One region of the Enterobacter hormaechei subsp. xiangfangensis genome, then DNA from elsewhere that is predicted to be linked to it. Evidence: predicted binding sites of a transcription regulator. Region 1 holds the regulator's gene; each other region holds the start of a gene.
What was found. Region 1 encodes CRP, which controls carbon source genes, mostly activating them, when cyclic AMP is high. Its sites were predicted from a motif close to ATGTGANNNNNNTCACAT; they were not measured.

Region 2: a site for CRP is predicted at 1,106-1,123, ahead of msrB (peptide-methionine (R)-S-oxide reductase MsrB). Genes of this name have one in related genera too.
Region 3: a site for CRP is predicted at 783-800, ahead of udp (uridine phosphorylase). Genes of this name have one in related genera too.

The regions. Positions count from the first base shown of each region.
Region 1 covers NZ_CP017183.1:4,231,398-4,233,668, forward strand. Annotated here, with positions in the region: gene BFV63_RS20310 (OsmC family protein) at 1-390, opposite strand, end outside; gene crp (cAMP-activated global transcriptional regulator CRP) at 701-1,333, shown strand; gene BFV63_RS20320 (YccS/YhfK family putative transporter) at 1,391-2,271, shown strand, end outside.
Region 2 covers NZ_CP017183.1:1,863,364-1,865,634, forward strand. Annotated here, with positions in the region: gene gapA (glyceraldehyde-3-phosphate dehydrogenase) at 1-899, opposite strand, end outside; gene msrB (peptide-methionine (R)-S-oxide reductase MsrB) at 1,241-1,654, shown strand; gene BFV63_RS08940 (YeaC family protein) at 1,696-1,974, shown strand; gene chiD (chitinase ChiD) at 2,035-2,271, opposite strand, start outside.
Region 3 covers NZ_CP017183.1:207,002-209,272, forward strand. Annotated here, with positions in the region: gene BFV63_RS01010 (dienelactone hydrolase family protein) at 1-664, opposite strand, end outside; gene udp (uridine phosphorylase) at 924-1,685, shown strand; gene rmuC (DNA recombination protein RmuC) at 1,825-2,271, shown strand, end outside.

The DNA of each region.
Region 1 (2,271 bases):
TTCATACGAATGGGTGATTTTTACCGCTTTCTCCAGCATTAACGCCACAGAGCAGTATTTCTCCGCAGACAGGTCAACCGCACGCGAGACCGCCGCATCCTTCAGTTCTTTGCCAGTGACGATAAAGTGCAGATTAATATGCGTGAACAGGCGTGGCGCCTCTTCGCGACGTTCTGACGTCAGCTTCACTTCACAATCGGTCACGTCATGACGGCCTTTTTGCAGGATCGACACCACGTCGATCGCGCTGCATCCGCCCGCCGCCATCAGCACCATCTCCATCGGGCTTGGCGCTTTATCGCCGGAGTTGCCATCCATCAAAACCTGGTGCCCGGAAGCAGACTCGCCCAGGAACGTTAACCCTTCAACCCATTTCACACGCGCTTGCATATTCACTCACTCCAACGTTGCATTTTTTATGACAGATTACGTGTACGTTACATTTCTCGCAACGGAAGGCGACCTGCGTCATGCTGAAGCGAGACACCAGGAGACACGCGGCGAAAGCTATGCTAAAACACTCTGGATGCTACAGTAATACATTGACGTTACACATGTATGCAGAGGACATCAAACTTTACTGGCTGCGAAACGTTACGACAGCCGACTTCCCAGGTATGGGTAAGAATTCGATTGCAACCCCAGAGTCCGGATGCATCTTATGACTCTGGTGACAGCTTATAACAGAGGATAACAGCGCATGGTGCTTGGCAAACCGCAAACAGACCCGACTCTCGAATGGTTCTTGTCTCATTGCCACATTCATAAGTACCCATCAAAGAGCACGCTGATTCACCAGGGTGAAAAAGCGGAAACGTTGTATTACATCGTTAAAGGCTCGGTGGCCGTGCTGATCAAAGATGAAGAAGGGAAAGAGATGATCCTTTCTTATCTGAACCAGGGCGATTTTATCGGTGAACTGGGCCTGTTTGAAGAAGGCCAGGAACGTAGCGCCTGGGTTCGTGCAAAAACAGCATGTGAAGTGGCTGAAATTTCTTATAAGAAATTCCGTCAGCTGATTCAGGTCAACCCTGACATCCTGATGCGTCTCTCTTCCCAGATGGCACGCCGTCTGCAAGTGACCTCTGAGAAGGTGGGTAACCTCGCCTTCCTGGACGTAACCGGTCGTATCGCGCAGACGCTGTTGAACCTGGCGAAACAGCCAGACGCCATGACCCACCCTGACGGTATGCAAATTAAAATTACCCGCCAGGAAATCGGTCAGATCGTCGGCTGCTCCCGTGAAACAGTGGGCCGTATCCTGAAGATGCTGGAAGATCAGAACCTGATCTCCGCCCACGGTAAAACCATCGTGGTTTACGGGACCCGTTAATTCCGGTCAAACGGCGTGCCGCCGCAGGGTGGCACGCCGTTTTTGTCTCTACTCCTCATGTGGCGCAGGCTGATCTATCACCCGGAAGTTAACTACGCACTGCGACAAACGCTGGTGTTGTGTCTTCCCGTGGCCGTGGGCCTGATCCTCGGACATCTTCAGCAAGGCCTGCTGTTTTCCCTCGTGCCCGCCTGCTGCAACATTGCCGGTCTGGATACGCCGCATAAACGCTTTTTTAAACGTCTGATTATTGGCGGCTGCCTGTTTGCCGGCTGTAGCCTTGCCGTACAGCTCTTACTGGCCCGCGACATTCCTCTGCCTCTGATCCTGACCGTGCTGGCGATGACGCTCGGCGTCACCGCCGAAATCAGCTCGCTACACGCCCGCCTGCTTCCCGCGTCGCTGATTGCCGCCATCTTCACCTTAAGCCTTGCAGGCAACATGCCGGTGTGGGAGCCATTGCTAATCTACGCCCTCGGCACGCTGTGGTACGGGCTGTTTAACTGGTTCTGGTTCTGGCTGTGGCGGGAACAGCCGCTGCGCGAATCCCTGAGCCTGCTCTACGTGCAGCTTGCTGAATACTGCGAAGCAAAATACACCCTGCTCACTCAACATACCGACCCGGAAAAATCCCTGCCGCCGCTACTGGCGCGCCAGCAAAAAGTGGTGGATCTGATCAGCCAGTGCTATCAGCAGCTGCACATGCTTGCCGCCAACAAAAATCATGAATACAAGCGGCTGCTGCGAATCTTCCAGGTCGGGCTGGATTTGCAGGAGCATATCTCCGTCAGCCTTCATAATCCGGAAGAGGTGCAAAAGCTGGTGGAGCGCAGCCATGCAGAAGCGGTGATCCGCTGGAACGCGCAGACCGTCGCGGCCCGCCTGCGGGTGCTGGCTGACGATATCCTCTATCACCGCTACCCGACGCGCTTTAACAT
Region 2 (2,271 bases), 2.3 Mb from region 1:
GCGATACCTGCTTTAGCATCGAACACGGAAGTGCACACTTCGCCGTTGAAATCGGTAGATACAACGTCGTCTTCGGTGTAACCCAGAACGCCTTTCATTGGGCCTTCGGAAGCAGCTTTGATTGCTTTCTTAATTTCTTCATAAGAAGCAGCTTTTTCCAGACGAACGGTCAGGTCAACAACGGATACGTTAGGAGTTGGAACGCGGAACGCCATACCAGTCAGTTTGCCATTCAGTTCTGGCAGTACTTTACCTACTGCTTTAGCAGCACCGGTAGAAGATGGGATGATGTTCTGAGCCGCGCCACGGCCGCCGCGCCAGTCTTTGTGAGACGGGCCATCAACGGTTTTCTGAGTAGCGGTGGTTGCGTGAACGGTAGTCATCAGACCTTCGATGATGCCGAAGTTGTCGTTGATAACTTTAGCCAGCGGTGCCAGGCAGTTGGTGGTGCAGGATGCGTTGGAAACGATATCCTGGCCAGCGTAAGTTTCAAAGTTTGCACCGCGAACGAACATTGGGGTGTTGTCTTTGGAAGGACCAGTCAGAACAACTTTCTTCGCACCCGCAGTGATGTGTTTACGTGCAGTTTCGTCGGTCAGGAAGATACCGGTAGCTTCAGCTACAACGTCAACACCGATTTCGTTCCATTTCAGGTTAGCTGGGTCTTTCTCAGCAGTAACGCGGATGGTTTTGCCGTTAACAACCAGGTGGCCGTCTTTCACTTCAACGGTGCCGTCGAAACGACCGTGAGTTGAGTCGTACTTCAGCATGTACGCCATGTATTCAGCGTCCAGGAGATCGTTGATACCAACGATTTCGATGTCAGAACGTTTCTGAGCAGCACGGAAAACAATACGGCCGATACGGCCAAAACCGTTGATACCTACTTTGATAGTCATATATTCCACCAGCTATTTGTTAGTGAATAAAAGGTTGCCTGTAAAATTACAAAAACCTTACGCAGCGTCAAGCGGAATCGTGTCAATCATTGCGACAAATCAATCCTGTGACTAACGTTTGTGCGACTGACTCGCCTCACTTTCCCTTTGAGCTAGCAACCACATGGGGGCTGCGCCCGGAATTTTAAAGGCCTCGCAGGATTAAAATGTGAAATTGATCACAATTGCCTGACCGCCTTTTCGCGACACATAAGTTTAGAACAAAAGTGCACGCGCGGGTGTTAATGTTTTGTTAGAATCTGGGTTAAAAGATGTCTGTTTCAACAGCGAGATGTAAGCATATGTCGAACCAACGTAACCCCGACGATTTGAAAAAAAACCTTACAGAGATGCAGTTTTACGTGACGCAAAATCACGGCACAGAACCGCCGTTTTCCGGGCGTTTGCTGCACAATAAACGGGAAGGCGTCTACCACTGCCTGGTGTGTGATGCACCGCTGTTTAACTCCCAGACGAAGTACGATTCTGGCTGCGGCTGGCCGAGTTTTTACGAGCCTGTCAGCGATGATGCGATCCGCTACCTGACGGACACCTCGCACGGCATGGTGCGCACCGAAATTCGTTGCGGGAACTGCGACGCCCATCTCGGGCATGTCTTCCCGGATGGCCCGCAGCCGACGGGGGAGCGTTTCTGCGTAAATTCGGCTTCCATGAGCTTTACCGATGATGAAAACGGCGACCAGACCAAGGGTTGAAAAAACGATTCAGCAAATTATTCCTTTGAAAGGGAGAGATCATGAATATTGATGACATGATTGCAGGTATGACCCCGGAGGTTTATCAGCGTCTGGTGACGGCCGTTGAGTTGGGAAAATGGCCGGACGGTGTGGCGCTCACACCTGAGCAAAAAGAGAACAGCTTGCAGCTGGTGATGCTGTGGCAGGCGCGTCACAATACCGACGCCCAGCACATGACCATCGACACTAACGGTCAGATGGTGATGAAAAGCAAGCGCGAGTTGAAAGAAGACTTCGGCATCACGCCGAAGCCGATTGCGACGATGAAAATGCAATAACGGTGCGGGTTTATGCCCTCACCCAACCCTCTCCCAAAGGGAGAGGGCTTGATTGTCTTACTACTGATGCGGGATCCCAAGCGACTCCGCCAGCTGTTTCGCGAGCTGGTTTTCGTCGTCAGCCCCATACTCCCAGAACATGGCGCCGGCAAGTCCTTTCTCCTTGATGTAATCCGCTTTGATCGCCACGGAGCGCGGGTTCTCATAGGAAATCGCAAACAGCGCCTTCCCGTCGGCGGATTTCACCGACAGCCACGGCACCTTCGCCTGTTCGTCCCAGTGCTCGGTAAAGCGTTT
Region 3 (2,271 bases), 640 kb from region 1:
CGTTTGCCGCCCGCAGCGCGTGGCGCATGGTCTCGACGGTATCAAGCGGAATGCCGGTATCCTGACCGCCATACAGCCCTAGCACCGGGGCATTTAAATCGGTGGCGATATCAACCGGATGTTTCGGCGAGTTCAGCGTCTTTTCGCCCACCAGTTTGCCGTACCAGGCCACGGCCGCTTTCAACTGCGGATTGTGCGCGGCATACAGCCAGCTAATGCGTCCACCCCAACAGAAGCCGGTCACCATCAGACGGTGCGGGTCGCCACCGTTGCGCGCCGCCCAACTGGCAACGTGGTCGAGATCGGCCAGTACCTGCGCGTCCGGCACTTTGCTGACCAGGTTGCTGAACAGCGTCGGGATGTCGCTGTAATCATTCGGATCGCCCTGACGGAAATAGAGTTCCGGCGCAACGGCCAGGTAACCTTCCAGCGCCAGACGGCGGCAGAGGTCGCGAATATGTTCATGAACGCCAAATATTTCCTGCACCACGATCACGATGGGCAGCGGGCCATCGGCAGATTTTGGCCGCGCGTGGTACGCTGGCATGTTCTCTCCCTGGGAGGGAATGGAGGTCTCGCCTGCGGTAATGGCTTCTTCAGGGGTTGAGACGATGGTTGAAGCGTGCGGGGCCGCAGCAGGTGCAAAACCGATTTTTTCAGTCATGGCATTCTCCGTACCAATGAATGGATTAGCGCAAAGATAAATATAGACACCAGGTTAACAACCCACAGTGCCTTATAGCGTCTATCTTTTGTGCAGCACCCGGCGATATAACTTGTTAATGTGATGTGAATCACTGTTTTATGGAAATTAGCTGCAATCATTTTCATTCATGGTGAGGTGTGTCACGAAATAATGCACATTGCTTCTGTAAAGTACCGTTTTACTTCTTCTGACAAACCGACCCACAGAGGAGTCACCTATGTCTAAGTCTGATGTTTTTCATCTCGGCCTCACTAAAAACGATTTACAAGGGGCTACGCTTGCTATCGTCCCTGGCGATCCAGAGCGTGTGGAAAAGATCGCCGCGCTGATGGATAAGCCGGTTAAGCTGGCAGCGCATCGCGAATTCACCACCTGGCGCGCAGAGCTGGACGGTAAAGCGGTGATCGTGTGCTCTACCGGTATTGGTGGCCCGTCTACCTCTATCGCCGTTGAAGAGCTGGCGCAGCTGGGCATTCGTACTTTCCTGCGCATCGGCACCACAGGCGCCATTCAGCCGCACATCAACGTGGGCGACGTGCTGGTTACCACCGCATCCGTGCGTCTGGACGGGGCAAGCCTGCACTTTGCACCGATGGAATTCCCGGCAGTGGCTGATTTCGAATGCACCACCGCGCTGGTTGAAGCCGCGAAATCCGTGGGCGCCACCACCCACGTGGGCGTAACTGCCTCTTCCGATACCTTCTACCCGGGCCAGGAGCGTTACGACACCTTCTCTGGTCGCGTGGTGAGCCGTTTCAAAGGCTCCATGGAAGAGTGGCAGTCGATGGGCGTCATGAACTACGAAATGGAATCTGCGACGCTGCTGACCATGTGCGCGAGCCAGGGTCTGCGTGCCGGTATGGTGGCGGGCGTTATCGTCAACCGTACCCAACAGGAGATCCCGAACGCTGAAACCATGAAGCAGACTGAAAGCCATGCGGTGAAAATCGTGGTTGAAGCGGCGCGCCGCCTGATCTAATTCTCTCTTCAGTGCTAAAAGGCCGACATGCTCGGCCTTTTCTTTTTGCGTAACGCCTCGCAGGAAAACCCTTTCAAACTGGACGTTCATACAGCACAATTCTATTTTGTGCGGGTTAGACGTGGATGCAGGGGGCATTGTGGATATCTCAATCCTGGTTTATGCGGTAGTTGCGCTGGTGAGCGTGGGGATTGGCTGGCTCATTTCCGGCTACCAGCATGCGCAGCAGAAAGCCGAACAGCTGGCAGAGCGCGAAGAGATCGTCGCCGAACTCAGCGCAACGAAACAACAGCTTGCGCTGAGTGACCACTGGCGCGACGAGTGCGAACTGCTCAATAACGAACTGCGCAATCTGCGTGATATCAATACCTCGCTGGAGGCCGATCTCCGTGAAGTGACCACCCGTCTTGAGTCCACCCAACTGCACGCCGAAGACAAAATCCGTCAGATGATCAACAGCGAGCAGCGTCTTAGCGAGCAGTTTGAGAACCTCGCGAACCGCATTTTTGAGCACAGCAATCGCCGCGTGGATGAGCAGAACCGTCAGAGCCTGAACAGCCTGCTGACGCCCCTGCGTGAGCAGTTG